One region of the Dietzia sp. Alg238-R159 genome, then DNA from elsewhere that is predicted to be linked to it. Evidence: predicted binding sites of a transcription regulator. Region 1 holds the regulator's gene; each other region holds the start of a gene.
The links. The regulator LexA, encoded in region 1, represses DNA repair genes until DNA is damaged. The targets are predictions, from matches to a motif close to CGAACANNTGTTCG.
Positions count from the first base shown of each region.

Region 2: the regulator LexA is predicted to act here: its motif matches at 1,872-1,885, upstream of G6R20_RS02435 (HNH endonuclease signature motif containing protein).
Region 3: the regulator LexA is predicted to act here: its motif matches at 1,740-1,753, upstream of G6R20_RS09315 (HNH endonuclease signature motif containing protein).

Region 1 covers NZ_UNRI01000002.1:313,633-316,907, forward strand. Annotated here, with positions in the region: gene nrdR (transcriptional regulator NrdR) at 1-236, opposite strand, end outside; gene G6R20_RS06210 (hypothetical protein) at 348-788, opposite strand; gene lexA (transcriptional repressor LexA) at 1,020-1,688, shown strand; gene hflX (GTPase HflX) at 1,729-3,177, opposite strand; gene dapF (diaminopimelate epimerase) at 3,231-3,275, opposite strand, start outside.
Region 2 covers NZ_UNRI01000001.1:532,095-535,369, forward strand. Annotated here, with positions in the region: gene kstD (3-oxosteroid 1-dehydrogenase) at 1-192, opposite strand, end outside; gene G6R20_RS02425 (2-keto-4-pentenoate hydratase) at 244-1,029, shown strand; gene G6R20_RS02430 (IclR family transcriptional regulator) at 1,026-1,790, opposite strand; gene G6R20_RS02435 (HNH endonuclease signature motif containing protein) at 1,904-3,275, shown strand, end outside.
Region 3 covers NZ_UNRI01000003.1:173,432-176,706, reverse strand. Annotated here, with positions in the region: gene G6R20_RS09315 (HNH endonuclease signature motif containing protein) at 1-1,567, opposite strand, end outside; gene G6R20_RS09310 (ArsO family NAD(P)H-dependent flavin-containing monooxygenase) at 1,815-2,942, opposite strand; gene G6R20_RS09305 (acyl-CoA dehydrogenase family protein) at 2,939-3,275, opposite strand, start outside.

The DNA.
Region 1 (3,275 bases):
TCCTCGTCGACCGATCGTCCCTGGCACGCGCGGCGGACACCGCGAACGACCTTGTCCCGGCTGAACGCCTCGGTCACCCCGTTCCGCTTGAGAACCGTCAGCAGTGGCGTCTCGAGCGTCGTGAACCGGTGTCCGCACCGGGGGCACTCCCGTCGACGCCGGATCGCCTGTCCCTCGTCGACGGATCGTGAGTCGATCACCCGGGAGTCCTCGTGATGGCATGTCGGGCAGTACATTCCCGTGGGGCCCTTCGTCGACCGGAGTTCACACGTCCCGGATCGTGCCTGACGGAACGCGGGGGTGGCAGACCGCCGCCCGCGGTCCATTCTAGGAGGCCCGCTGCCCGGTCACGCGTAGGCGGGTCCGCCGAGGAAGGCCACTGCGAGAAGCATGATCACGCCGAATGCGATCCCGCACGCCAGCAGTGCCCAGGCCGGCACGTCGTCGACCACCCCGGTGGACACCGGGGCCTCGACGTGGCACGCCCGCGCGCGGTCCGTCGAGACCGGGCGCACGAGTACACGCCGACCGGGGGCGACCGATGTGACGGTGGCCGGACGGGCCGCCACCCGCGGCCGGACGAGGTTCCCCGCACGGGCGGACGTGACGGCCAGCCGATTGCCCTCGGGTCGGACCAGCGTGCGCCGCGGCGCAGGCGTGGGACGCACGAGCACCGACACATCTCTCGGCCGGTCGAGGTGAGCGCCCTGTCCACGATGGTCATCGGGGCAGACCTCGGTCCACCGCACGGCCGGACGTGGGTGGGACTGAAGCTCGACAACGGTCATGGTGGCTCCCTACTCGATACGGTGTGCGATCAGGGTTCGCACACCTGTATGTCTGTCTCAGTACATCTGTTCGAATCCGAACTCCCCTAGAGTTGTATCACGCGACTCCGACACAATCACGATTCGCAGAGGAATTTCTTCGAACACGTGTGTGGCGCAAGGCGGTGGTTGGCACTAGGGTGTAGACAGATCACAGCGTCGAACATTCATTCGCCGAAGGGACCCCACGAGATGCCGAAGCCCGATTTCGAGTCACTGACGGACCGACAGAAGAGCGTTCTCCTGCACATCCACGACACCGTCAAGGAGCGTGGTTATCCGCCGAGCATCCGCGAGATCGGGGACGCGGTCGGCTTACAGTCCACGTCGTCGGTGGCGCATCAACTCCGCACGTTGGAGAAGAAGGGCTTCCTGACGCGGGATCCTCACAAGCCGCGCGCGGTCGACGTCCACGGTGTCCCGGGGCAGAAGTCACGGGGCCGCCGGTCACCTGCGCCGGAGCCCCAGCGTCCGGGAGGCGCGGTCGAACCCGTCTACGTACCCGTCCTCGGCCGGATCGCGGCGGGCGGGCCCATCCTCGCGGAACAGGCCGTCGAGGAGATCTTCCCCCTGCCGGCGGACCTCGTCGGGTCAGGTGATCTGTTCATGCTCAAGGTCGTCGGCGAGTCGATGATCGACGCCGCCATCTGCGATGGCGACTACGTGGTGGTCAGGCGGCAGAACGTCGCGGACAACGGGGAGATCGTCGCCGCCATGATCGACGGGGAGGCCACGGTCAAGACCTTCCGGAACGACTCGAGCGGAGTCTGGTTGTTGCCCCACAATCCGTCGTTCAGCCCGATTCCGGGCGAGCACGCGACGATCCTCGGCAAGGTCGTGACGGTGTTCCGGAAGCTCTGAGCCCGTTGTTCGATTGACGCGCCGCCCGTCCCCGCAGGGGTCAGGCGGCGCCGTCATGTGGATCGCGGACCGCGAACTCGTCCAGTTCGCCGGCCACGGACGCGGGCAACCGGACCACCAGCCGGGTTCCGTCCTGGGTGTGTTCCTCCTCGACCACCGCGCCCTCGGCGTGGACCCGCGACACCACGTCCCCGCGGGAGTACGGAACGGACAGGGTCAGCTCGGTGTCCCCGGAGGCGACGATCTGGGTGATCCTCTCGAGGAGCTCGTCGACGCCCTGCCCGGTGACCGCCGAGACGAACACGGCGTCGGGTAGCGCGTGGTGCAATTCGGTCAGGACCACGGGATCCGCGGCGTCGATCTTGTTGATGACGAGAAGTTCGCGGGGACGCTCCGCGTTCTGCTCTTCCACCACCTCGTTGATCACCTTGCGCACCGCCTCGATCTGGCGGAGCGGGAAGGCATCCGAACCATCCACCACGTGGAGGAGCAACTCGGAGTCGACGACCTCTTCAAGAGTCGACCTGAAGGCCTCGACCAACTGGGTCGGCAGATGCCTGACGAATCCCACGGTGTCCGTGAAGACGACCGCCCTGCCGTCGGGCAACTCGGCCTTCCTCGTCGTCGGATCGAGGGTGGCGAACAGGGCGTTCTGAACCAGGACGCCGGCTCCGGTGATCCGGTTGAGCAGGCTGGACTTCCCGGCGTTCGTGTATCCGGCGATGGCGATGGACGGCACCGGAGTGGAACGCCGACGGTGCCGTTTGGTGTCCCGGGACTGCTTCATCCCCTTGATGTCGCGACGCAGACGGGCCATCCGCTCGCGGATCCGGCGCCGATCGGTCTCGATCTTGGTCTCACCCGGGCCGCGAAGACCGACGCCGCCGTTGCTGCCGGCACGGCCGCCCGCCTGGCGGGACAACGACTCGCCCCAACCACGCAGACGGGGCAGCATGTACTCCATCTGGGCGAGCGTCACCTGGGCCTTGCCCTCACGGCTGGTGGCGTGCTGCGCGAAGATGTCGAGGATCAGCGCGGTACGGTCGATGACCTTGACATTGACCGCCTTCTCCAGCGCGAGCAGCTGCCCCGGGGTGAGCTCGCCGTCGCAGATGACGGTGTCGGCGCCGGTCGCCGCGATCACGTCCTTGAGGACGCTGACCTTGCCCGACCCGATGTACGTGGCGGCATCGGGCTTGTCGCGGCGCTGGATGAGCGCGTCGCACACCTCCGATCCCGCGGTCTCGGCGAGCTGGGCGAGCTCGTCCATCGCGGCGTCCGCCTGTGCGGCGGACCCTTCGGTCCAGACACCGACGAGCACGACACGTTCGAGTCGGAGCTGGCGGTACTCGGCGTCGTTGACGTCCTGGAGTTCGGTGGAGAGCCCCGCCACCCGGCGCATCGAGGATCTCTCCTCGAGCTGGAATTCACCGATGGATGGATCGAGGTCGCGTGTCGGCCGGTCAGCGGCCGTGTGATCAGTAGTCATTCGGGTTCATCTTCTCACACCGGGCCCCCCGGTGTCCCGTTCGAGACGGTGTGCTACCGACCACGGTGGTAATGACCGTGGGCGACGAGTGTGGACGG
Region 2 (3,275 bases), on a different contig from region 1:
GCGTCGGAGCACGGAGTTGTTAGGGATCCACACGCCGCCGCCGGAGCGCGCGGTGGAGCCTCCGTAGTGCGGGGCCTTCTCTACGAGGACCACGCTGAGGCCCTTCTTTGCTGCAGCGAGGGCGGCCGTCATGCCTGCTCCACCGCTGCCGACGACGACGACGTCGAATTCCTGGTCTGCCATGTAGAACACGTTATAGAACTGAGCGCCGTGGCGCCAGACGGCCCAGGTAGCATCCCCCTCATGCTCAACGAGGAGACCCGCGCCACACTTGCCCAGCGACTCTGGGACGCCGAGTCGGACGTCGCGCCGATCGCGCCGCTGACCGACGACCATCCTGGCATGACCCCGGACGACGCCTTCGAGATCCAGCTGGTCAACATCCGCCGCAGGCTCGATGCCGGCGCGGTGGTGACCGGCCACAAGGTGGGCCTGGCGTCCAAGGTGATGCAGGAGATGATGGGCGTCGACGAGCCCGACTACGGGCATCTGCTCGACACGATGGAATACCCCGAGGGCACCGCGATCGAGGCGGCCCGGTTCTGCTTCCCGCGGGTCGAGGTGGAGGTCGGCTTCATCCTGGGCGCCGACATCCCGCCGGAGGGATGTTCCCAGGAGGAGGCCGCCGCGGCGATCGAGTGGGTCGTCCCCTCGATCGAGTTGATCGACTCCCGCATCCGGGACTGGAAGATCACACTGCCCGACACGATCGCGGACAACGCCTCGTCGTGTGGCTACGTGGTGGGCGAGCAGCGGGTCCGGCTCGCGGACATCGACGTCGCGGCGATCGACGCGACCCTCTACAAGAACGGCGAGTTCCTCGCGTCCGGGCGTTCCGACGCGGTGCTCGGTAACCCGCTCAACTCGGTCGGGTGGCTCGCGTCGACGGTCGCCAAGTTCGGTGTCCGTCTGCGCAAGGGTGACGTGATCCTGCCGGGCACCGCGATCCGCGCGATGGACGCCGCCCCGGGCGACAGCTTCCGCGCCGAGTTCGCCGGGCTTGGCGACGTCACCATGGACTTCCGCTAACCGTCCGCGGCCAGCGCGCGACCGGCCGCCGCGGCGACGCGGGTGACCAGCGGCTCGAGCCGGGCCAGCGCGCTCTCGTCCGCCGCGCTGGCGGACAACGCGGCGACGGCCCGCGTCCCGCCTGCGCGCTCCTCGTCGTCGTCGTCGAACACCGGCGCCGCCACGCAGTACAGGCCGGGCGTGAGCTCGGCGCGGTCGATCGCGCGTCTCCTCCGTCGTATCTCGGCGAGCTCCACCGCCAGGGCGTCGGGGGAGGTCACAGTGGTGTCCGTCCACTCGACCAACGGCTCCTGCGCCACGCGCTCGGCCGCTGCCTCGTCGAACGCCAGCATCGCCTTTCCCACCCCTGTGCAGTACGCCGGCAGGCCGCCGCCGATCCGCGACGGCGACGGGATCGGCCGCGGCCCGTGCAACTTGTTGAGGTAGACCACCTCGTCGCCGTGCAGGGTGGCCAGGTGAACGGTCGCGCGCGTGGCCTCGAAGAGGTGCGCGAGAAACGGTGTGAGCACCCGGCGGATCCGCTCGTACGCCGGCGAGACCGGGATCGGGTCCAGCTCGTGCACCAACGGCCCCAGCCGGTAGCGCTGCCCGATCCTCGTCACCGCGTCGTTGCGCTCGAGCGCGGCCAGGAGGCGCAGCGTCGTGGACTTGGCCAGCCCGGTCTCGCGCGCGATCTCACTGAGCGTCATCCCTGTCCCGCCCGCCGTCACGCGTAGCACCTCGAAGGCGCGGTCGACGGGAGAAGAGGGGGGCTCGGTCATGCGGTGAGTGTAGCGCGCGGGTCGGACACCGGAGGCCGGGCGGATCGAACGCTTGCGCTAACGCCTGCAGTGCCGTACTGTCGAACACAAGTTCTAAATCGAGCGCGAGGGGGGTGGGGGAATTGTCGACGACGAAGTCACTGTTCGCGGTTCCGGAATCCCTGGGCGGGCTCGACTCGACGGAGGTGAGCGAGGCGGCACGGGCCGCGACCCTGGCGCAGAACCGGGCAGGTGCGACCCGGCTGGAGGCGGCAGCGGCCCTGGTCGAGCAGATGTCCCGGGCGGATGAGGTCGGCACGGGCGTCGACCGCACCGAAGGGGTCGCCGGGAGCGGTGCTCGTGCACGTTCGGCATACGCACGGTTGGACCCGCAATCCAGGGCTCGTGACCATCTCGTGGCGGCCTGTCAGCTCACGTGCTGGCACGCCGCGCGTCTGGTCACCGCCGGGGTCCAGATCCATTCGCGGCTCGCGCGACTGCGGGCCTCGGTGGAGCGCGGGGTCGTTCCCGAGCAGCTCGCCATCGACATCGCCTGCAAGCTGGCCGAGGTGCCCGACTCGATCGTCTCGGACGTGGAGGACGAGGTCGTGGCGGGCATCGTCGACGACCTGGACGGCGGTGACCGGCCGACTCGCAATTCGGTGGACGGCCGGATCGATGAGGCCGTCGGCCGGCTCGACCCGGAGGGCGCCGAGGATGCCCGGGCCCGGGCGGCGCTCACGCGTACGGTCCGGTTCCGGTCGGGCCGGGACGGGATGGCCTCGATGTGGGCGAAGCTGCCTCTGGCCGATGCGGAGTTGCTGCGGGGACGTATCGAGACCGACGCCCGCGCTGCCTCCGGAGACGGGGTGCCCGGCACGCTGGATCAGCTGCGTGCCGACGCTCTCGCCTCCCTCGCCGTGTACGCCCCGGCGCCCGCCCCGGCCCCGGCGCCCGCCGACGCCGGCGGGACGGACTCCGGCCCGGGGGACGACGGATCGATCGAGCTGGGTGAGGTCACCGTGGGTGCGGACATGCCCAGGCCGTCGCTCGGTAACGCCGCCGCAGCCGGCCGGCCGATCCGGGTGAGCGTGATCGCCGCGGCCGCGCAGGGGCTGCCCAACCGCGTGGAATTCGTGCACGGCGCATACAGCAGTTACTCCTGGTTGTGCCAGCAGTTGCTGGAGGGCGCCGACGCACGCGTGCGGTTCGAACTCGTCGACCCCGCCCCCGGCGTGCTCGACTCCCCGGAACACGCCCTGCGCTACCTGATCACCCCCGCGATGGCGGAGCGCATCCGCATGCGCGACGGCACCTGCCGACATCCGGGGTGTTCGGTTCCCGCGGAGGACTGTGACGTGGACCATGTGATCGCGTTCAACACGAAGGATCCCGAACTCGGCGGGCCGACCACCGAGTGGAACCTCGTCTGCCTGTGTCGGAAACACCACCGGGAGAAGACGTTCGGGACCAACGCCTACAGGCCCGGCCCACTCGGCGAACTGA
Region 3 (3,275 bases), on a different contig from region 1:
CGGGGGTGGCGCTGGCGGGGGTGGCTTTCTCGGGCGTGGTGTCGGTGGCCGCGCCGGTGCTGGAGCTGGAGGCGCCCGTGCCCGTGCCGGGCGCGGGTGGGGTGGGGTCAAAGGTGCGGGCGCGTTCGGCGTTGCGGCGTTCGGTGCGGTGGCGCGCGGCGCGGCGCGACCAGAACGTCGGCTCCGCGTCGGCCTGCTCGTCACCGGTGGGCCCGGGGCTGCGGCGTTGTTGCCGGGTCCACGCCTCGGTCTCGGCGCGGGCCTGTTCCCGCCGGTACTCGGCCAGTGGGCCGGAGGGTCGGGTGAGCATGGTCGAGCCGTCCGGGGCGCGCACAATCAGGGTGCCGTCGGGGTGCAGGTCGTAGATCCAGTCGGAGAAGGTCTTGAACCGGTGATGACGCCGGCACATTGCGGCCAGGTTGGCCTCGATGGTGTGCCCGCCCCGCTGGGGGTCGGCGTGATCGAACGGCACCACATGATCCAGATCACAGGCCTCGGCCGGGATCGCACAGCCGGGGTGGCGGCAGGTGCCGTCCCGTAGCCGGATCCGGCGCGCGAGTTCGGCGCTGGGCCGGTACTGCAGGGCGGTGCGGGCGTCGTCGGCGGCGCCGATGCGCGGGTCGATGGGTTCGAAGGTGGCTCCGTCGCTGGTGGCGAGCATGTCGAGCAGGGCCTGTAGGGCGGCCTGGCCGGTGCGGGTGAACTCCACCCGGGCGCCGCCGTCGTCGCGGGCGGTGTTGCCGGTGGCGATGACGGTGACCTTCGGCCGCAACGCCACCCCGGCACCCGGCGCGCCCGACCGGCCGGGGCGGGCCGGGGTGCCAGCCGGGGCGGCGTCGCCGCACACCAGGGACATCAGGGCGTCGGCGCGACGCTCGGCGATCGAGTAGTCCTCGACCTCGCCAGAGCCGCCGGCGCCGGGGTTGGCGGTGTCGGCTTGGGTGTTGGCGGCGGCTTGGGCGTCGGCGTACTTGTGGTCTTTCACGCGTTGGTCGAGGGCCTCGGCCAGGACGGCTGCTTCCTCGGTGGCCAGGATCGCCGACACACTCGACATGCCGTCGACGCCCTTGTGGAACCGCACCCCGCGGGTGCGGGCGGCTTCCTGGCGGCGCAGGCGGATGCCGTTGGCGTCGTAGCGGGCGATGATCGCATCGACGTTGCCGCGGATGGCTTTCTCACCAAGGCGCACCCCGCCCTCGATCGCGGCGAGATACTCCTCGACGACCTGCCGCTGCACCGCCTCGAGCACATCGACGTGGACGGTGGCCATCTGCGAGGCCAGGATATTCGCAGCCTGTAGATCCAGCCGCCCCTGCGCCATCGCGGACAGGATCGCCGGATACCGCAGGTGCAGATCGAGGGCGAAGGTGATCATCCGTTCGGCCCGGCCCGTCGAGATCGCCATCGCCGACACCACGTACCCGGCCGCGACATCGATCGGATCGAGTACCGCATGACCGGGCCGACACTCACCGCCGCCCGCCCCGGACTCCTCCCGACGCTGGCATTCGACAAACAACTCGTAACAGGCCACGAACCGGCGCGCCGCCGCGCGATTCTCGCCCATCCACCCCTCCCGCGCCGCCGCCCGCAACCCCGACAACGAAGAGGGCGCCGCGGAACCGGCGCCGCCACCAGACGAGGAGGGGCCACCGGCCGCGCGGTCTGCGTTACCGCCCATGTGCCCCACCCCCCGACCGTGCGCCGCCTACCTGGTATCGAATCTGTGTTCTATGATACGTACACACATTCGAACAGGCAAGGGCCTCACGTCACCAAGTAGCCCCAGCCGAGAACACGCGGGGCCGTCGTGCTCACGCCAGCGACGCGGCCACCGCCGCCTTCGCCCACTGCCCCACCCCGATGAGGGTCGCCGACGCCGCGCCGCACCAGTCGCCGTAGCCGAGCAGGAACAGTCCCGGGACGCCCGGCACCTCGACGCCACTCGTGACGACTCGTCCGTCGCGACGCGGCAGCAACCCCCGTAAGTGACCCAACGCCGGCCGGAACCCCGTACACCAGATCACCGCGTCGACCGGCTCGCGTCGACCGTCCGACCACTCCACGCCGGCCGCGGTGAACTGCTCGAACATCGGCGTCGCCTCCAGGAGGCCGGCGTCACGGGCCGCGCGGACCGGCGGCACCACGACGATGTCGCCCAGCTCCGCAATGCCGCCGCCGGACTCCCCCACGCCCCGGATGGCCGCGTTGGCGACGCGGAAGAGTTCGCGGCCGTCGACATCGTCGGGCAGGTAGCGGGGTGGGCCGGTTGTGCACCAGGTCAGCGACCCGCCGGAGTCGGCGAGTGGCCGGGCGAGGTCAGCGGCGATCTGGGCGCCCGAGTTCGCGCCACCGACCACCACGACGCGCCTGCCCTCGAGGTCCGACGGGCCCCGATAGGCGGCGCTGTGCAGCTGCCGGCCACGGAAGTCGGCGGCGCCCGGATAGGTGGGGACGAAGGGGCGTCGATAGGTACCGGTCGCACTGATGACCGCCCGCGCGCGCCACGAGCGACCGTCAGCGGCCCGGATGAGAAACACCTCGTCGTCGTCATGGTCGTCGTCGTGGTTGTCGTCGTGGTCGTCGTTGCCGTTGGTGGCGTAGCCGCCCTCTCGCACCGCTCCCGGCGGCTCCACGGCGACCACCGTCACCCCGCGCCGCACGGGGAGGTCGTAGTACTCCTCGTACCCGCGCAGGTAGTCCACGACGTGGGCCGCGTCGGGATTGGCGCCGTCGTCGGTGCGGGGCATGCGGCGGCCCGGCAGGGACGAGAAGTCGGCGGGCGAGAACAACCGCAGGGACGGCCACGTGTGCGGCCACGCGCCGCCGGGCTCGTTCGAGGCGTCGAGGATTTCGAAGTCCGCGCCGGCGCGGCGGAGGTAGAAACCGGCCGCGAGGCCCGCCTGGCCCCCGCCGATCACCACGACGTCGCGGTGGATCACAGCGCCCGGCCGATGACCTCCTTCATGATCTCGTTCGTGCCGCCGTAGATCCGCATGACGCGGGCACCGGCGAACTTCTGCGCGATGGGGTACTCCATCATGTAGCCGTAGCCGCCGAACAGCTGGAGGCAGCGGTCGACCACGTCGTCGAGCATGTCGGTCGCCTGGAGCTTGGCCATCGACGCGGTGACGGCGTCGAGCTCGCCGTCGATCTCCCGGGAGATGCAGTGGTCGACGAACGTGCGGGTGGCCATGACCTGGGTCTTACAGTGCGCCAGCTCGAAGCGGGTGTTCTGGAAATCCAGGATCGGCTTGCCGAACGCCTGCCGCTCG